DNA from 2 places in the Cumulibacter soli genome. Region 2 is predicted to be linked to the other one. Evidence: riboswitches for the same ligand, from Rfam matches in the RefSeq annotation. Region 2 holds a riboswitch; the other holds the start of a gene.
What was found. A riboswitch is a leader RNA that binds a small molecule or an ion and turns the genes downstream of it on or off. The one in region 2 is predicted to bind cyclic di-AMP.

Region 1 (10,257 bases), on a different contig from region 2:
TCTTCCGGGGCGTCGGCATCGAGGTGATCGAAGGTTACGGGATGACCGAGACCTCCCCGGTGGCCGCGCTGAATACGCCACAGCACAACAAGATCGGCACCGTCGGTCGCCCAATACCGGGCGGCACGCTGCGCGTTGCCGACGATGGCGAACTGCTCGTCCGCGGGCCGAATGTGTTCAAGGGGTACTGGCAGAACGACGACGAAACGGCCGCGACGCTGCGTGACGGTTGGCTATATACAGGCGATCTCGCCGAGATCGATGCCGAAGGCTTCGTGACGATCACCGGGCGCAAGAAAGACCTCATCGTGACGGCCGGCGGTAAGAACGTCGCACCGACCGTGCTGGAGGACAGGCTGCGGGCGCATCCGTTGGTCAGCCAATGCATCATCGTCGGCGACCGCCGACCGTTCATCGGCGCGCTGATCACACTGGACGTCGAGATGCTTTCCGGGTGGCTCGCCGATCACGGTTTGCCGGCGATGTCCCCGGATGAGGCTATGCGCAACTCCGACGTACGCGCCGGGCTACAGCGCGCCGTGGACTACGCCAACAAGGCAGTCTCACGCGCGGAGGCGATTCGGAAGTTCGAGGTACTGCCGAATGATTTCACCGTCGAAGGCGGCCAGCTCACACCCTCGCTGAAGTTACGCCGTCCGGCCGTGCTGGCCGAGTTCGCGGACGACATCGACGCCCTCTACGGTTAGCGATCCGCGTCCTTACCCGCCAAGCAGTTCCTGCAGCACCCCGGCCTGTCGATTCCAGGTCCATTCGTCGATGACCCATTCGCGCCCGTGAGCACCCATGCGGGTTGCGCGCGCCGGGTTGTCCAGCAGTTCACCGAGTGCTGCGGCCACAGCCGTCGGCGACTGGGGTCGCTGAACGACGAGCCCGGTCTCGCCGTGCCGAACAGCCTCGGGCGCGCCTCCGGAGTTGCCGGCGATCACCGCCTTCCCCGTCGCGGCCGCCTCGAGATAGACCATGCCCAGTCCTTCGACGTCCCAGCCCTGGTTGCGGGTACGCGCCGGCATTGCGAACACGTCACAAGCCGCGTATGCCGACGGTAGTTCGTCATAAGCCAGCCCACCGGTGAATATGACGTGCCGTTGCAACCCGGCCCGGGCGACCCGGCGGCGCAGCGCGGCTTCATACCGCCCCCCGCCGACGATCATGAGCGCGGCGTCGCGATGACGCGCGATGATCGCCGGCATCGCCTCGATCAGCACGTCCTGCCCCTTGCGTGGCACCAGACGGGATATACAGCCGATCACTAGGCGGTCGGTGAGGCCGAACCGTTCGCGCAGCGGCGACCCATCAACGCTCGGCGAGAATCGCTCGACGTCCACTCCGGGCGAGAGCCGGCGCATGGTCGTCACCGGATCCAACAACGGAGCCAGCCTTGAACCGGTGTAGTTCGTGATGTACGTCGTCACGTCTAGCCCGCGGGCAATCGCGCGTAGGGTCTGACGGGTGCCTGGCGTGATCGCCCAGCCGGTCTCATGCCCGTGCGTTGTGCCAACCAACTGCGCCGCTCCCGCCGCACGTAATTTCGGCGCCATCAGGCCCAAGGGCGCCGCGGCCCCGAACCAGACGCGATCTGCACCGACCCGGCGCATCATCGCGGTGACCTCACGGGTGACGGCCCGGGTCGGCAGCAGGATGCGGGTGTTCGCCCGCACGGTTTCGAACGGCGCCTGAGCGTCGTACTGCGCCGCGCCGGGCGAACTCGAGGCGTATACCGCGATGTCGTCGGGGTCGAACTGATCGACGATCGCACGCACGAACGTCTGGATACCGCCCTGCCTGGGCGGATAGTCGTTCGTGACGACGAGCGTCTTCACCGTCGAGTGGATTCGTGCAACGGCGTCAATGTGAGCGCCTCAACTAGGCGATGCGGGTGGCCGACTGCCAGCCCATCTCGCCGACAGGAACGACGCGTACGACATCGCCGAACGTCGGCGCGTGCACTACCTGCCCATTACCGATGTACATACCGACGTGGCCTGGCATCCATAGGATGTCGCCAGGGGCAGCCTGAGAGACGGGCAGGCTTTGACCTGCCGCGGCCTGCATCTCCGACTGGTGCGGCAACGAAATTCCGACCTGCGCGTACGCCCACACGATCAGCCCCGAGCAGTCGAAGGATGACGGACCGGCCGCCGCCCACACGTACGGCGATCCTTGGCGCGACAAGGCGGCTTGTACCGCTTCCTGCGCCGTCGCGCTACCGCCGCTGCCGGATTCAACGGTGACGCTCTCCTCGTCGTCGGCGACGGCATGTCCGCCGGCCTGCGCCATCACCGCTTCGCGTTCCTGGGCGTCCAGCGACTCGAGTTGCTCCTCCAGTTTGGGCAGCTTTGCTTCGATATCGGCCTTCTTGTTAGCCAACTTCTTTTCTACCGCGGCTGCATCCGCAGCAGCCTGCTCGGCGGCCGCGGCAGCGGTATCGGCCTCGGCCTGTCCGGCCAACAACGCAGCAACGGACTGACCGTGATAATCCGAGACCTGCGCGAGCGTGGAAAGCTTGTCGATCACTTCCTGGGGCGTCGAACCTGAGAGGATCGTCGTCGCGCTGCCAACGCTCGATGTCTTATACAAACCCACACTCGTCTCGGTGAGCGCGGTCTGCTCGTCCTCAAGTTTGGCCAGCGCGTCGTCAGCGGCAGCCTGCGCTTGCTCGGCGGCGTCGCTCAACGTGGCGAGCTCGATCTTCGCGGCGTTGTACTCCTCGGCGATGATCCCCAGATCGTGCTGCGTCTGCACGATTTCCTGCTGGATCGCCTCGGCGTCCTTCTCCGGAACGGCGTGTGCCGCGCCGGGAGCGATGAGTAAGCCCACAGCACACGAGGTCGCGATCGCGGTCACGGACAGGGCACGACGCACACGTGGGGTCTTGGCAACCACGAAGACCTACTCCTCTTCCTCTGTCCGCCTACCGGGTTAGCTGACGGATTCGGGCGGGGAAGATCGCCCTACGGAGCACGGGCTCCGATTCACCCCAGAACTAACGCGGGTCCCCGGCACGTACATGACGTCTCGGCGGTGGCATCCAGCGGGCCGCGTTGCGGACCCCTAAGTTCTGAAGGCCACGCACAGGTTACCGTCGTCACCGGTTCGTGACAATTCCAACCGCCGTTATCCGGCGCGACGGCTGGAATCCGGATCGGTCAGCATCGGCACCAGCCGTAGCGGCGGCACCAGGCCGCCGTCCGCCAACGCCATCAAAGCGTTCGCCGAGGCATCGTCGATGTCGGTTCCCATCGGATCGGCCTCCACCAGCACCGTCATGATGCAGTCGCCGCACGCCTCCGGTTTGGCCTGGCAAGTATCGCAGTCAATGATCATGACAGCAGGCTAGGAACGGACACCGACAAATTTCCCGCCCGAACCGGCAACTCAACGAGGCCGAGGTTCGGTCGCAAAAATTGTCGGAGACTCGTCGTACGGTGCTCGCCATGCCGCACCTGCCCGCACAACTAAGCATTGATGAGATCGGTGAACCACTGAGTCAGGCCACGTTTCTGGTTGTCGACCTGGAAACCACTGGCGGGTCACGGGCAGCGGACGCCATCACCGAGATCGGTGCGGTGAAGTCGCGCGGCGGTGAAGTGCTCGGCGAATTCCATACCCTGGTCAACCCTCAGGCTCCGATTGACCCTTATGTGCAGGTGCTCACCGGAATCACCGATCGCATGGTCGATGCAGCCCCACCAATCACCGGCGTACTCCCCACTTTTCTTGAGTTCGCCGGTCTCAACGCCGGGACCATCGTGGTCGCGCATAACGCCGGATTCGATCTGGGATTTCTCAAGGCTGCTGCCCGCGCTACCGACCTCGCCTGGCCTCGTCATCGGACGCTCGACACGTTGCAGTTGGCGCGTCGCGTCCTCGTCGGCGGTGAGGTGCCCAACCACAAACTCGGCACGCTTGCAGCGCACCTCGGCGCGGCCACCACACCCACCCATCGCGCGCTGGATGATGCGCGCGCGACACTCGACGTGCTGCACGCGCTGCTGGAACGAATCGGCGGCTCGAATGGTGTGCACACCGTCGATGAGTTACTGGCGCTGCTACAGGAGACGACCCCGGCGCAACGCGCGAAACGCACCCTCGCCGACCCATTAACGACCGGCCCTGGGGTATACATCTTCCGCGATGCGCAAGGAGCCGCGCTGTACGTCGGCAAGAGTTCGTCGGTACGCCGACGAGTGCGGGCATACTTCACCGCCAGTGAACCGCGGGCTCGGATGCGTGAGATGGTGCAGCTCGCCACGAAAGTCGACGTCGTCGAGTGCGCGCACGACTTGGAGGCACAGATCCGCGAAGTGCGGTTGATCGACGCGCTCGCGCCGCGCTACAACCGACGGTCGAAGAACGCCCGTTCTTCGGTGTGGTTGCGCTTGACCAGTGAACGCTTTCCGCGACTGAGTATCGTCCACCGACGGCGGGACGGCGAGCTGGCGCAGATCGGTCCATTCGGATCCCGCGGCGCCGCAACCGCGGCGATGGATGCGATCCACGAATCGAACCTGGTGCGACGCTGCACTGACCGGATCACCACCACCACTGCGCCGACACCATGTGCTCTGGCGGAGCTCGGTAGGTGCTCAGCACCATGCACCGGCACCCAAACCCCCGAGCAGTACGCCGCTCAGATCTCACCCATCATTCAGTCCGCCCGAGCAGACCCGTCACCGTTATTGGAGCCGCTGCACCGCCGAATCCAACGCCTATCGGACGCCGAACGATTCGAGGACGCCGCCCAGGTGCGCGATCGTGCCCGTTCGCTGGTGAGCGGCCTGAGCAGAACACAGCAACTCGAGCAACTCGGCTCCGTCGCCCGAATGGTCCTGGCCGCGCCGGCCACCGGAGGGCGCTGGGACCTCGCCGTCATTACCCGCGGCCGACTGGCGGCGGCCGCGGTTGCCGACCGCACGTCCTCGGTGCTGCCTATCGCGCGCGAACTGCGCGCCACCGAGCAGCACTTCCCGGATGACGCCACCGAAGCGATCGCGCATGAGTATGAGGAGACCCGGTTGCTCGCACGATGGATGATCAGCAGCGGAGCTCGCCTCGTCGACATAGACGGCGAACTAGTGAGCCCCGCGTCCTCGGCACAGCGGTACGCCCACGCGTTCGGTACCCGCTGAGCGACGCCGACCGAGCGCTACGATTTGGGGACAACCACCGACAGCGAGGAGATTCCGGTGCTCACCGCGATCGTTATGATCACCGCCGCCACCAACGCGATCCCCGAGACGGCACAGCGCCTCGCCGATATCGAGGGCGTGAGCGAGGTGTACTCGGTCGCCGGCAATATCGACATGATCGCCATCGTGCGAGTGCGCGAGTTCGACGAGATCGCCAGCGTGGTCTCAGGTCGGATCAATAAGACCGAGGGGGTCATCGATACCGACACCCACATCGCCTTCCAGGCGTTCTCCCAGCACGATCTGGAGTCCACCTTCAGCATCGGCCTCTAACGCCACGCACCCTGCCGGGGCGAACCCTGGCGGTCGTGAACGATGGCGCTATGCGTTGCTGACGGCAATCCACCGCTCAAGCACACTGGCAGCAGCTCCTGAGTCGATCGCCTCACTCGCACGGCGCAGCGCCTCCGGGAACGCCGCTTGCACCTCGACCGCGGACGCCGGTACGCCGTCGTGCGCGATGATGGCCGCGGCCGAGTTCAGCACAACCGCCTCACGCACCGGGCCGGTCGCCCCATTGAGCAGATCGCGCACCACCTGAGCGTTGAACTCGGGTGGTCCGCCGCGCAGATCTTCGGGTTGGGCCGCTCCGATACCCAGTGACGCCGGATCGAGTTGCTGTTGTTGCACCGGCGAGCCATCGGCTGGTACCACCCATACCCGCGAGGTCGTGGTCGTGGTCAGTTCGTCCAGGCCGTCATCGCCGCGGAATACGAGCGCCGAGACGCCACGCATCCGCATCACGTCGGCCATGATCGGCGCCATCCGCTCATCTGCGCAGCCAACGGCCATGGCACTCGGTCGCGCCGGATTCGACAGCGGCCCGAGGAAGTTGAAGACGGTCGGAATGCCGAGCTCCTTGCGAGCCGGCCCGGCGTAACGCATTCCGGAATGAAAATTGGGCGCGAAGAAGAAGCCGATCCCGACTTCGTTGATGCACCGCGCCACACCGTCGCCGTCGAGGCCGAGTTTGACCCCGAGTTCCTCGAGAACGTCGGCCGCACCGCATGCCGAACTCGCCGCACGCCCACCATGTTTGGCAACCTGAACCCCCGCACCGGCGGAGACGATCGCCGACATAGTGGAGATATTTACCGTATGGGCTTGATCGCCGCCGGTACCGACGATGTCCACGCAGCCCGCCGGCGCGCTCGCGTCGGCCGCGTTCTGAAGCATCGTGTCCACCATGCCAGCCACGACCTCCGGCGTTTCGCCGGCAGCGCGCAACGCTACCGCGAATCCGGCCGTCTGCGCGTTCGTCGCCGCGCCGGCCATGATCTCGTTCATCGCCCACGCTGCTGCCTCGCGGGACACGCCGCGATCGCCCAGCAGTGCCCCCAGCACAGACGGCCAGGTGTGCTGCGCGCTCATCGCAGGACAGGCACGCCGGCAGTCCGGTTCCGCAGTTGCTCTGCGACAACCTCGCCGGCTGTCAGCGGATCAACCGGGTACACCAGGACCGCATCGGCCAGCGCCCATGTGGCCAGCCAACGGTCGGCCTCACGGGCCACAACGACAAGCGCGGACGGGCAATCCTCAAGCTCGTACTTCATCTGCCGAGCCAGGCCCATTCCGCCGGTAGGCTGCGCCTCGCCGTCCAGGATCGCCAGCGCGATTCCCCCGCGATCGACGTTCTCGATCACCTCGTCGTACGTCGAGCAGTCGATCCATTCAATCCGGCCGACGTCCTTGGCCGGGCGACGTCCGATAGCGGTGCGGACTGCGTCGCGGCGCTCGATGATCGGGCTGTACACCAGAACGGTGTGTACCTGCTCGGCAGCGTCGGGGTGATCGGCGTGGGTCATCGTGCTGGTCTCCGTGGTAGTACGACAGTGGCATTTCTGCCGAGTCGGCTCGGCGGGCTCGGGCTTAGGTTACTCGCCGGGGCGCGACGCGTCGGCGTCGGTCGCCCTCGCGGACCGACGGGCGGCTTGCTCCGCGCGATCCAGCTGCCGATCAACCCGAGCTGCTTCGCGTTCCGAGGCTTTCATCCACTGATACAGCGCAACGCCGAGCATCAGCAGCCCCACGAACTCTCCGGAAGACCACAGCAGTCCGCCCCCGACCCGCTGTTCGGAGAAGGGGTCACTCCACGCCAGGTTCAGCGATTCGTAGTAATCGCCGGCCAGCAACTCGGTCGACTGCATGATCGTCAGCCCTAAGAAGGCATGAAACGGCAACGTCGCGACCAGTAGTAGCGCGCGCATCGGGTGACTCACCCGGCCGGGCACCGGGTCGAGCCCGATCAACGGCCAGAAGAAAACGGCGCCGGACAGCAGGAAGTGCACGTGCATCAACTCGTGCAGCCAGACATTCTCGATCGAGGCCTCGTACCAACCGCTGAAGTACAGCACCCATGGGCTGGCGATGAAGATCACGAAGCCCACCAGCGGGAACATGAAGAACTTGGAGATTTTCCAATGCAGTACCGCGTTCAGCCGCTTGCGACCGCCTATCGGCAGCGCGCGCAGCGCTAGCGTGACCGGCGCCCCGAGCGCGAGGAAGATCGGCGTCACCATCGCCAGCGTCATGTGCTGCACCATGTGCACGCTGAACAGGGTCTCGTCGTACGCGCCGATCCCGGACATCGTGACGAACGACAGCGACCCCAAGCCGCCGAGCAGGAACGCCCACGTACGTCCGACCGGCCACCGCACACCACCACGACGCAACCGCGCGACGCCCCATAGGTAGAGCGCGCCAGCCAGAACAACACCTGTCAGCAATAGCGGGTCGACCGCCGGTTGGGTGAAGATGGTGGCGAAGGTAAATGGCGGGACGGTGCTGGGGTCGACCCCCACAGCGAGCAGGTAACGCACAGTTTCTGAGGGTATGCCGAAATATAGTTCGCGAAACGCCTACCCGGTTCACATAGAGCGAACGGAAGGGGCCATAATTACCGCCGTGACGACAGCAACCGATGCCTTTAGGTCAGAGAAGGTCCATTCGCTATCGCGACCGAACATGGTCAGCGTTGGGACCATCGTGTGGCTCAGCAGTGAGCTCATGTTTTTCGCCGGCTTGTTCGCCATGTATTTCACGGCGAAGGCGGTAACGGGTGCCGAGGACGGCTGGCCGCCGCACCCCACCCATTTGAACCACATATACGCGCTGATCTTCACGATCATCCTGGTGTCGTCGTCGATCACCTGCCAGTTGGGCGTGTTCGCCGCTGAACGCGGCGACGTGTTCGGGTTACGTCGCTGGTACGCACTGTCGTTCTTGCTCGGTCTGATCTTCATCGTCGGACAGGCTTACGAGTTCTACGTACTGGTGACCGAGCACGACACCACGATCTCGTCGAGTGTGTACGGGTCCGTCTTCTATATGACTACCGGCTTCCACGGGTTGCACGTCCTCGGCGGTTTGATCGCGTTCATCATCGTGTTGATCAAGTCCACGATGGGCCGATTCACCCCGGCACAAGCCACCTCAGCAATCGTCGTCTCGTATTACTGGCACTTCGTCGATGTGGTCTGGATCGGCCTCTTCTTCGTGATCTACATCATGACCTGGGTGTAGGCCGCCCGTGACCAACGAACAACCACTTTCATCCCCTGCACCCACGACCACGACCGGAGACAAGGTGAACCGATCATGAGTGCCAGTTCGCAGCCCTCGCCGCCTGAGAACAAGGCCGCGAAGACCCGCGCGAAGCGCAAGGGATTCGCGCGTCGCGCTGGCGCTCTGGCCGGCGCCCTGGCTCTCGTCGGCACCATGTACTCCATGGCCACGCCGGGAGCCCAAGCCGAGGAAGAGTCTGCGGCCGGCAGCGCCGACGCCATCGCGCTCGGTCAGGACATCTACGACAAGTCCTGCATCACCTGCCACGGCGCCAACCTTGAGGGCGTCGAGGACCGCGGTCCGGCGCTGATCGGCGTCGGCGAGGCCTCCGTGTACTTCCAGGTGTCCACCGGCCGCATGCCGATGGCGCAGCAGAATGCTCAGGCCCCGGCCAAGCAGGTCATGTACGACCACGAGCAGACGTTAGCGCTGGCCGCCTACATCGGTCAGTTCGGCGGACCGGAGATCCCTGAGGTCACCGATGAGGATCTCGCACAAGCCGACCTCGCCGAGGGCGGCGAGCTCTTCCGGCTCAATTGCTCCTCGTGCCACAGCTTCACGGGGCAGGGCGGAGCGCTGTCTTCTGGTAAGCACGCTCCGGACCTGATGAACGCATCGCCGACCCAGATCTACACGGCCATGCTGACCGGCCCGCAGAACATGCCGATCTTCGGCCCGAACCAACTGACGGACGAAGAGAAGAAAGACATCATCGCGTACGTCGACATGCTCCAGCAGAACCACAATCCTGGTGGCCACCCGATCGGCCGCACTGGCCCCATCCCCGAGGGCCTGGTCATCTGGCTGGGCGGGCTCGCTGTGCTGATCGTTGGAACAATTTGGATTGCAGGTAAGTCATGAGCGGGTTCAATCAACCGCCGGCAGAAGATTCGGGTGGTGTCCCCGAGCAGGAACCGGCCCGCGACGGTTCGCCAGCGAGCATCGCGGCACGTTATGCGGCGTCCAAGCAGAAGGTATCGGTGACCGACGAAGAGTTGGCCGCGATGTCGACGGACGAGCTAGCCGAACTCGGCGGCGCCATCGACGGTGTGCAGGTCCTCTCGCAGGAGTACATGTTCCCCCCGGGCAGCCGGGGCGAGAAGCGCGCTGAACGTCAGGTCGCGCTGTGCTTCACCCTCGCGGCGATCTTCGGGCTCGCCTTCGTCGCCATCTTCCTGTTCTGGCCGTGGCGGGTGAATGACGTTGCTCCCACCGAGAGCAGCGCCGCACTCTGGTACACGCCGCTGCTCGGCATCACTCTCGGCGGAGCGCTGCTGCTACTCGGCGCAGGCATGGTGATCTGGGCAAAGAAACTGATGCCGCACGAGGTCACCATTCAGGAGCGCCACGAGGGCGCGTCACCGGAGATCGAGCGGCAGGCCACCGGCGCCACGCTGGTCAAGGGTGCACAAGGCCTCGGAATCGACCGCCGCAAGTTGCTGCGTCGCTCGCTATTGGGCGCCGGCGGTGTTCTCGGACTCGC
Region 2 (10,257 bases):
CGGGCACTTCAAGCCTGAGTTCCTGAACCGTCTCGACGAGGTGGTCGTCTTCGACAGCCTGGGTAGTGGCGAGTTGACCCGGATCGTCGACATTCAGCTGCAAACGCTGGCTCACCGCCTGCAAGACCGGCGCCTCACGTTGGAGGTCACCGACGCGGCCCGCGAATGGCTGGCGTTGGACGGGTTCGACCCGTTGTACGGCGCCCGGCCGCTACGCCGGTTGATCCAGTCGGCGATCGGCGACCAGTTGGCGAAGTTGCTACTGGCCGGCGGTGTCGTCGACGGCGACACGGTACTGGTCGACGCCGGTGCCGACGGACTCGTGGTCAGTAAGAAGGCAGTGGTGTCCGCGGCCTAAAGCCGGACGCAGTGGGCTGTGCCTCGCTATCGGGCGACGACTAGCGAGGCACAGCCCGACCACATCCGCGGTGCTCGCCGGAACTTACCTAGGGCGTACGTCGTTGATACTTCGTTGCCCCTGTCATCAATTCAGGCGTCACGTACCCTGGGGCGCAGAAACACTGATACATCCGCGTCGCGAAAGGACACTGTGAGCGAGCCGACGCCGCCGAGCCCCGCTCCGCCGAGCGCGCCACCGCCGCCACCGCATGAGGTCGACCGCACGCAGGGCGGACGTAAGCCCGCGCCCGATGGCGATCTGCCCATCGACGTGCGACGAACCCGCAACCTGTACACCGTCGTCGCGGCATTTCTGGTATTCATCGGCGTCACCAGCCTGATGGGTGTCTCCGAGGCGGTTGTCGAGTTTCGCAAGGCGTTGATCGAAGCCGACGCGGACGTCGCGGCGCAGGTCGGCGACGGCATGATCCAAGCACTGCTGATCCTGTCCGGGATCGCGACGCTGATCGTCGCTATCGGCCACGGGCTCACCTCGCACGCGATCAGTGACCGTCGTTCGTGGGCGCGGCCGGTGGGCCTCACATTCAGCGGCATCCTGCTCGGCCTCGCCGCGCTCAATCTCTTTTCCGGCGCCCAGATGCTGCCGACCTTTTTCTTCGCCGTCTCTGGCTTGCTCGGGATTTCGCTGATCAACCGGCCGACCGTGCGCGAGTACCTACGGCCGTCGCCGCCGCGATACCCGCCGAGCGGTCCTGGTGGCCCCGGCGGGCCGCACAACCCGGGCAGCGGTGGACCTGGTTATCCAGACGGTGCGTACGGAAATCAACCGGCGCCCGAGCAGCCCCGCCCCGAGAACCAGCAGACCCGCGACAACTAAGTAAGTGCGCACCGGCGTACGCCGGAGAACATCACAAGGAGAATCCGTGACCGATCGCGACACCCCCGGAGCGAATAGCCCCGAACCGGACGACGTCCCCCGGGAGCCGTCGAAGGCCGAGATCGACGACGCGATCCGCGCACGAACCGACGCCGAGGCGGCGGGCGCCGACCGGTCGGAGTCGACCGACGACAGCGATACCGACACGCGGGACGAGTTCCCCGCCGCTCCGGCGATCGATGAACAGGCGCAGCCGGCGGGCCGCAAGACTTTCCCGCCGTCGCGATTTGCCGTCATCTCCGGCTCGATCCTGGCAGCGATCATGCTCGGGCTGATGATTTTCACGTTCTCGCAGGACGTGAGCGCGCTCGTGCCGGACTCGAACCGCGCGCAGGTGGAGGGCACCGCCAGACTCCTGGAAGACCAGGACATCGCCGAATTCACCGACGACGAGATCGACGTGGCCAAGGACGCTTTCACCACCGCCGGCGAATCGCGCGATATCAACAGCGGGAATGTCGCGGATGCGCTGAACGTGGCCAAGCCTGACTCGGTGACGGCTGAGCAGATCGACGACATGCTTTCGGAAAACGACATCGAGTACTCGACCCTTGAGTCGATGGAGAGTCAGTTCCGCTACCAGGCGTTCATTTTCGGTGGCGTTGGCGTGGTCATGCTGCTGGGCACGTTCTTCTACCAGCGGGCGAAGTCGTGGGCGCGCTACATCGGCATGTTCGGGTCCGGCTTCATCTCCGTCATGTACCTCATGCAGGTGATGCAGGGTGGCATGAACGTCATCACGCTCGTGCTCACTGTGGTGGGAATCGCGACCTTCTGGGCATTCATGAAGGGCCGACTGGTGGAGCTGCCGCCGATGCCAGGACGACGTCCCCGAGGCGGGGGACTGTTCGCGCCGCGCCCGAAGCAGTAGACGCGGCCCGCAGCAGTAGCCGCATCAGAAGCAGTAGGCGCGGGCCGAAGTAGTGGGCGCGGTCCGAACCGATCGGACCGCGCCCAGAGCAGTAAAGACCGGACCCAATGCAGTGGGTTCGGGCGAAACAAGTGGACTGGGTCCGCAGCAATTGGACCAGGGGGGGGAACGCGACTTGCCTACGGCGGTAGTCACCGGTGCATCGAGCGGGATAGGCGCCGAGTACGCGCGTCAACTCGCGTCGATCGGCTATGACATCGCGCTGGTGGGTCGGCACGAGTCGGCCTTGGAGTCGGTCGCCGACGAGGTGCGCGCCTTCGGCCGTCGGGCCGAAGTGATGGTTGCCGACCTGACCGACGGCGACGACCTGGAATTCGTCACCGATCGGGTTCGTGGCCGCGACGTCTCTCTGCTGGTGAACAACGCCGGTTCCGGTACCCCCGGCCGGTTCGTGCGCTCGGCGCCTCAGGTCGAGCAGGACATGCTCGACCTGAACGTGTCGGCGCTGATGCGGCTGTGCCATGCGGCATTGCCGGGCATGTTGCAGCGCAACCGCGGCAGCATCATCAACGTGTCGTCGGTGGCGGCGTACACCCCGAGCGATACCGGTCCCGGATACGCGGCCAGCAAGGCGTACGTCGCGACGTTTACCGAATCGCTGGCCGTGGCTGTGCACGGCACGCCGCTGCGTGTGCTGTGTGTGTTTCCCGGCTACGTGCGGACGGCGTTCCATCCGCGGCTAGGGATGGACACCTCGTGGATTCCGTCGTGGGCGTGGCTGACTCCCGAGCAAGTGGTGACCGAGTCATTGCAGGACCTGCGTCGTGGCCGAACACGAAGCGTGCCGACCGCGCGTTACAAGGTGGCGATGACGCTCGCGCGAATCACCCCGCGACCATTGCTGCGCCGCATCCTGGCCAGCGCCGGAAAGGTAACGACTCGAGCCTGAAATGGATGGAGTCTCGTGTTGCGAAACTCCGACCGTTGCTCGATGCCGTGGCAGATGTGACCTATTCGCTGAAAAATAGTCCACAGAACGCCCAGATATCATTGTCACGAACTGGTTACGAATGTAACGTTGCACCGGTCTCACGATGAAGTCGTCCGAACCCGGAGCGACGCGTGAGGCACCGCCGAAACATCGGAACCAGCGATGGGACCGAAGTGCCGGGGAACCACAGTGGTCTCCCACATGGGGTGAATCGGCTGGTGTTGCTACCAGTCGTAGGGCAACCTTCCAAGCCCGAATCCGTCAGCTAACTCGGTAGGCGGTCGAGATGGAAGAGGAGTGCCGCCAACCATATGGCTGCCTCGAAGAAGCACCTGTTCGCTGCCTCCGCGGCGACCGCACTCGTCATGCTCGTGGGCCTCGCCGGTCCGTCCTTCGCAGAACCGGACGCCGACGCGATCAAGGAAGACAAGGCCAGCGTTCAGGAGGAAATCTCCGAGAAGCAGGCTGAGCTTGCTGCGGTGAACGAGGAGTACCTCGGCGCCAAACTCGAGTACGAGAAGCAGGAAGCCGCGCAGAAGAAGGCCGCGAAGGTTCTGGAGGCGGCGCAGTCCGACCTCGCCTCCGCCCAGCAGGTCGTTGCCGATCTCGGTGCGGACCAGTTCATGTCGGGCGCTACCCCGACCAGCATCATGTTGCTCGCCGGCGAATCGCCGTCCGACTTCATCGACAAAGCGAACGTCAAGTCGCAGATCGACTCGTTCCATGACGAGAAGTTGCAGGCGCTGGATGCGGCCAAGTCCGCGGACGTGCAGGCCAAGGAAGCCGCCGACGCGGCTAAGGCTGCCGCGGCCGAGGCGATGGACACCATCTCCGAGAAGAAGGAGTACCTCGAGGCCGAACTTCCGGAACTCGAGGCTCAGCTTGCTGATTTGAGCGAGCAGGAGCGCGCCGCGCTCGAGGCTGCGCAGGGTGGCGACACCGAAGCCGCGCAGCAGGCTGCGGCGGATCCGCAGGCCGCTCAGCAGAAGAACGAAGAAGCCACCGAGCAGGCTCAGACTGAGGTCAAGCAGTCGTCGCAGGCGAGTGGCTCGGCCGCGACCGTCGTGAACTGGGCGCTGTCTCAGCAGGGCAAGCCGTACGTCTGGGGCGGCGCTGGCCCCAACGGATACGACTGCTCCGGGCTGACGCTGGCGGCGTACGCCCAGATCGGTATCAGCCTGCCGCACCAGTCCGAGGCGCAGGCCGGTCACGGCACCTCAGTTTCGTTGAGCGCGCTGCAGCCCGGAGACCTCGTGTTCGCACCGGGTCACGTGGCGATCTACATCGGCAACGGCACCGTCGTGCATGCCCCGCAGCCGGGCCAGACGGTCACCACCATGCCGATGGAGTACATGAGCTTCACATCCGCGACCCGCTTGGTCTAGACGCGTCGCACCCATAGTCGCCGAGGGGCTCGCCGCTAACGCGGTGGGCCCCTCGAGCATGTTGCGGTGGAACCGGGTCACGCTACGGCGCACCTAATGCGCAGTGCCGATCTGACGACGAGCGACGAAGGAGTTGCATGGACGCTCATACCGTTCTTGCCGCAGCGGAAAAGAATCAGGGTCCAATGGCGATCCTCATCATCGGCTTGATGATTGTCGCGGCCGCGGCCGGATTCTGGATCGAGCATCAACGCAAGAAGCGGATCCATGCGTTTGCCGCCGCGCGGTCGCTTACCTATACCGCGCGCGACAACCGCTGGGCCCGCGTCGACACCGGCCGCCCGTACGGCGAGGGTCGCTCGCACAAAATCAAACACGTGATGACCGGCGCCCATCGCGGCCGTCCGATCACGATCTACGAACATCAGTGGACGACCGGGTCGGGTAAAGAATCGCAGACCCACGTCATGCATAAGACGCTGATCGGGTTGCCGAAGAGCTTCCCGCGCTTAGAGTTGCGCCAAGAGGGGATGTTCGGTCGGCTCGCGCGCCGCATGGGAATGAAGGACATCGAACTCGAGTCAGATGACTTCAACCAGAAGTATCGGGTGGCCGGTGAACGACGCTTCGCGTACGACGTCCTGCACCCTCGAATGATGCAGTGGATGTTGAGCGCGGATGCGCCGGGATTCACCATCAACGGGCCGTACATCGCGCTGGCTGGCAGCGGGAAACTCGACCTGAGTCGCGTCGATGCCGAGATCCAGTACCTCGACTCGATTATCGAACAGTTGCCGCGGTACGTCGTCGGCTGAGTCGCTCAGGTCTTGGTGGTTCGCGGTGCCTTATCGTGGACGGGCACCGAGACCTAGGGAGCAGCCGTGAGCCGAGCCGTACGCCGATCGTTGACCGGCGGCGTACTCGCCGTCGTTGTGACGCTGACCGGATGCGGTGGGTCTTCGCCCGAGGAGGAGACGCCGGACTCGAGCGCGGGCGTGTCATCGAGTTCTGCCCAGCCGACGTTGCCGCCGCCATCCGGTCCGGGGTGCGAAGCGGTGGGTGATATCGCGCCGTTCAGCGAGATGGATCTCATCGAAGCGCTGCACGCGATCCCGTCGACGCAAACGTTCGCTACGTATCTCGCCGAGGACGAGTCGGCCGCCGGTAAGTACGGGATGCTCGATGGGGTTACCGCTTTCGTGCCGGTTGATTCCGCGTGGACAAAGTTAGATGAATCGAGCGTTGAGGACCTTGAGGATCCGGACCGCCGGATTCACGCCGTGCAGTACGCGCTGGTGCCCACCGAAGTCGCGCCAGAAGAATTGGCCGGTGCTGAGCTGCCAACCTTTCGCGCTCCCGACGTGGTGCTGACTGCCGCTGCAAGTGGCAACGGCATCATGCTCAACGGCTCCGCGAAGGTGCTGTGCTCGGCGATCCCATTCGACGGCGGACTGATCTACCTCACCGACACGCTCCTGCTCCCGCCCAACTGAGCAGACGGTAGTTTGGGAGCGCACGAATCTCGCACCACACCACACTTGGGAGTTCACCGATGAGCGATCGCGCGCGCTTGCTAGAGCTGATCAACGAGATCGCCGTCGTCCACGGCAAGGTCACCCTCTCCAGCGGAAAACAAGCCGACTGGTACGTCGATCTGCGACGCGTCACGCTGCATCACGAGGCGGCACCGCTGGTCGGGAAGGTCATGCTGGAGGCCACCAAGGACATCGAGTACGACGTCGTCGGCGGGCTGACCCTCGGCGCGGACCCGGTCGCGACCGCGATGCTGCACGCCGCCGCCGCGCAAGGCCGCGCGCTGGATGCGTGTGTAGTGCGCAAGGAGCAGAAAAAGCACGGGATGCAGCGCCAGGTTGAGGGTCCGGGGGTCGAGGGTAAGCGCGTGCTGGCCGTCGATGACACCTCCACCACCGGCGGCTCGGTGTTGCAGGCCGTGGACGCGCTTCGCGCGGCCGGCGCTGAAGTCGTAGGGGTCGCGTTGATCGTCGAGCGCGGCGCGAAGCCAGCGATCGAAGAAGCCGGTATCCCGCTGGTTTCTGCCTTTACCATCGCCGACCTTGACGTCTGAGGCACACGTCTTGCGCGGCACCAGTGCCCGACGTCCACTACCGTGGGCAGCAATCGAACTGTCCGAGGAGGACTCGACGTGAGCACTGGTGTCGTCATCCTGATCATCGTCATCGCGCTGCTGGTCATCGCCGGTGTGTCGGTGGTCGCCATGTACAACAGGTTTGTTTCGCAGCGCAATCTGGTCGCCGAGTCTTGGCGCCAGATCGACGTCGAACTGAAACGTCGTTACGACCTGATCCCGAACCTGATCGAGACCGTGAAGGCGTTCGCATCGCACGAACGCCAGGTGTTCGACTCGGTCGTACAGGCGCGTAGCGACGCGATCGCTGCGCGCAACGCTCCCGGAGCGACCCGCGAGGTCCAGGCCAACGCCGAGAAGAACCTCTCCGGCACGCTGGGCAATCTGTTCGCCGTCGCCGAGAACTACCCGACGCTGAAGTCGGATCAGAACTTCCTGCAATTGCAGCGGGAAATGACCGACACCGAGGACCGCATCGCCGCCGGACGCCGGTTCTACAACGGCAATGTGCGGGCCTTGAACACGCGCGTCGAGTCGTTTCCGTCGATGATCATCGCGAACATGTTCGGGTTCGGTAAGGAGCAGTACTTCGAGCTCGATGAGGTCGGCGCTCGTGATGCGGTTCGCGCCGACTTCTCCTCGCTCACCGGATCGGGGCCCTCCAGCCGAGACATTTACCGTCAGCCGGCGCCGGGGCAGTCCGGATCCGAGCCGCAGCAGATCGCGAATGGCTACGTGCCGCCTGCCGTGCAGCCGACCGAGAACCCGCAGGTTCAACCCGCTCAGCCCCAGCAGTTCCCGCCGACTCAACCGCCTACCAGCGCCTAGTGCGCGGGTGCTGACCGCCCCGGCCCGTTGGCCGCCGCGGATCGCGTGACCTATCGTTGGCCCATGACACTGGACATCAACACGGTGAAGACGGTGTCGATCATCGTGATCGGCGTCCTCATTCTTTTGGCGATCTTGGCGGCGACGATTATCCGCAAGATCCTGGGCAAGGTGATCACGGTCGTGATCGTGCTGGGGTTGGCCGTGGCGATCTACTGGCAGCGTGATTCGTTGACCAACTGCGCCCAAGAATGCCAATGCACCTTCTTCGGCCAAACGGTTGAGATACCCGAGAATGACTTGGTGAACTGCGCCTCATGACCGAACCCGATATCGACACCGCGCTGAAGGAACTCGCGAATGAGTTGCCCGACGGCGTGCTGGTCACCGATCCAGACATCACGATCGCGTACTCACGGGACATGGCGATGCTCGCGCCGAGCGAACAGCCAGCGGCCGTTGTTCATGCCCGGACCACGGACGATGTTGTGACGGTGATGAAGACTGCCGCGCGGTACGGCGTACCGGTGCATCCGCGCGGTGCCGGCAGCGGCCTCGCCGGGTCCTCCAACGCCACCCGCGGCTCAATCGTGCTGTCGCTGGCGAAGATGAACCAGATCCTGGAGATCAACACCTCGGATCGATACGCACGCGTCCAGCCTGGCGTGGTGAATCTCGACTTCCGCAAGGAACTCGCCGGCCACGGGCTCTTCTACCCGCCGGACCCGTCCTCGTACGACTGGTGCACCCTCGGCGGCAACTTGTCGACGAATGCCGGCGGACTGTGCTGCGTCAAGTACGGCGTGACCACCGATTTCGTGATGGGCCTGGAGGTCGTGCTCGCTGACGGCGAAGTGCTGCGGACCGGACGACGCACCGTCAAGGGTGTGGCGGGGTACGACCTGGCGCGGGTGTTCGTCGGTGCCGAGGGCACGCTCGGGGTGATCACAGAGGCCACGCTGATGTTGCGCCCGCTGCCCGAGCCCCCGGCGACCTTGGTTGCGTCCTTCGAGGACCTCCATGCCGCCGGAGCGGCGGTCCAGTCGATGATCGACTGCGGGCTGGTGCCGTCCCTACTGGAAATCATGGACCAGACCGCGTTGCGTGCTGTCGAGGCGAAGCACCACATGGGCCTCGACCTGTCGACCAAGGCGCTGCTGTTGGCGCAGAGTGACAGTGGAGCCGAGCGTGCCGAACGTGAAATGAGCCAGATCGAGGACTGCTGCCGCACCGCCGGTGCTACTGAACTGCATCGGACGACGGATGCCGAAGAGGGCGACATGCTGCTGTTCGCCCGCCGACAGGCACTGCCGGCACTCGAGGCGCTCAAGGGTGGCTCCCTGGTGGACGACGTCGCCGTCCCGCGCTCGCGCATCGCCGAGTTCTTGGCGGGGTGCGAACAAATCGGCATCGACACCGACACCGTCATCGGAACCTGCGGTCACGCCGGCGACGGCAATATGCACCCCACGATCTGTTTCACCCCTGGCGACGGCGCCGAATATGAACGCAGTAAGGATGCGTTCGGTCGGATCCTCGACCTCGGCCTGTCGATGGGTGGGACGGTCACCGGTGAGCACGGCGTCGGTTCGATCAAACAGGAGTTCCTGGCCAAGGAGATCGGCGATTTGGGGTTGCGGGTGCACCGCCAGATCAAGGACGCCCTCGATCCGCAGGGGATCCTCAACCCGGGCAAACTCTTCTAGCCATCGCTGCCTGGTTCATTCGCGACCGGAGGGCTACGACGCTTCGGCGTGAGCAGGCCAGCTCGCGCCGACCGCATATTGATTAAATCCAATCTAATTGGATAGCCATTCGTCAAAGCGTCATGCGCGCGTAACCGTGGCGATAGTTGTTTGGCCAGTCGCACCGCTCATCCTGATCGCATGGCTACCACGCTCGGCGCGCTGCATTCCGCGCCCACTACGCCGGTCCGTTCCTACTCCTCGCACATCGTCCCGGCCGGACCCGAAGCCGAACTTGCGCTACGGCTGCGGTACCGCGTATTCGCCGAGGAAATGGGCGCACAACTCACCGCCGAAGCCGGTCGCGACCTCGACGAATGGGATGCCTACTGTCAGCACCTGATGGTGCGCGATGACAGCAACGGCGACGTCGTCGGGACCTACCGGATCTTCCCGCCGTCCTCGGCGGCACTGCTGGGCCGGTCTTACTCCTCGAGTGAATTCGATCTGGACAACCTGCGCTCGCTGCAGCACAGCCTCGTCGAGGTCGGTCGTTCCTGCGTCGCGCCCGAGCATCGCAACGGAGCCGTGCTCAGCCAACTATGGAGCGGATTGGCCCGCTATGTGATCACGTCGGGACACCGTTACCTGGGCGGCTGCGCCTCCATCTACCTCGACGAGGGGCGTCACAACGCGGCGCGAGTCGTGCGCAAGGCGCTCAGTGAGCACGGCGGTCCGGCCGAACTGAGCGTCACGCCGCACACGCCCTGGGAGTACGACCGATACACCGAGGAAGGCAAGACTGTCATTCCTCCGCTGCTTCGCGCCTACCTCAAACTCGGCGCGAAGGTGCTCGGGCAGCCCTCGTACGATCCCGAGTTCAACACCGCCGACCTATTTATTCTTGTCGATACCCATGCGCTAGATCCGCGCGTGGCCAAACGGTTCGTCGGGGAATAGGGCGCGGTCATGTCGCGATTCGAATCCTGTCCGCACCTGTGCGCGCGCAGCGGCGTGACGTGTCGTCACGAGGTGTCGCGGTGGCGAGTAGCCATGCGCCTGCTGGCGCTGTTTCGGGTCGCCATCGCCGGGG

Region 1: another riboswitch for cyclic di-AMP. It lies ahead of E1H16_RS06940 (C40 family peptidase); the one in region 2 lies ahead of E1H16_RS10475 (C40 family peptidase).

The regions. Positions count from the first base shown of each region.
Region 1 is NZ_SMSG01000003.1:30,821-41,077, reverse strand. Features, by position in the region: gene E1H16_RS06950 (AMP-dependent synthetase/ligase) at 1-707, shown strand, start outside; gene E1H16_RS06945 (glycosyltransferase family 4 protein) at 720-1,841, opposite strand; gene E1H16_RS06940 (C40 family peptidase) at 1,885-2,904, opposite strand; cyclic di-AMP (ydaO/yuaA leader) riboswitch at 2,915-3,052, opposite strand; gene E1H16_RS06935 (hypothetical protein) at 3,136-3,345, opposite strand; gene E1H16_RS06930 (DEDD exonuclease domain-containing protein) at 3,456-5,150, shown strand; gene E1H16_RS06925 (Lrp/AsnC family transcriptional regulator) at 5,208-5,483, shown strand; gene trpD (anthranilate phosphoribosyltransferase) at 5,532-6,581, opposite strand; gene E1H16_RS06915 (hypothetical protein) at 6,578-7,015, opposite strand; gene E1H16_RS06910 (cytochrome c oxidase assembly protein) at 7,085-8,029, opposite strand; gene ctaE (aa3-type cytochrome oxidase subunit III) at 8,115-8,732, shown strand; gene qcrC (cytochrome bc1 complex diheme cytochrome c subunit) at 8,808-9,635, shown strand; gene qcrA (cytochrome bc1 complex Rieske iron-sulfur subunit) at 9,632-10,257, shown strand, end outside.
Region 2 is NZ_SMSG01000004.1:200,385-210,641, reverse strand. Features, by position in the region: gene clpB (ATP-dependent chaperone ClpB) at 1-358, shown strand, start outside; gene E1H16_RS18385 (hypothetical protein) at 551-1,237, shown strand; gene E1H16_RS10485 (hypothetical protein) at 1,284-2,168, shown strand; gene E1H16_RS10480 (SDR family NAD(P)-dependent oxidoreductase) at 2,344-3,117, shown strand; cyclic di-AMP (ydaO/yuaA leader) riboswitch at 3,290-3,454, shown strand; gene E1H16_RS10475 (C40 family peptidase) at 3,471-4,544, shown strand; gene E1H16_RS10470 (hypothetical protein) at 4,682-5,359, shown strand; gene E1H16_RS10465 (fasciclin domain-containing protein) at 5,426-6,037, shown strand; gene pyrE (orotate phosphoribosyltransferase) at 6,097-6,630, shown strand; gene E1H16_RS10455 (LemA family protein) at 6,709-7,479, shown strand; gene E1H16_RS10450 (hypothetical protein) at 7,543-7,800, shown strand; gene E1H16_RS10445 (FAD-binding oxidoreductase) at 7,797-9,185, shown strand; gene E1H16_RS10440 (GNAT family N-acetyltransferase) at 9,366-10,124, shown strand; gene E1H16_RS10435 (lysophospholipid acyltransferase family protein) at 10,134-10,257, shown strand, end outside.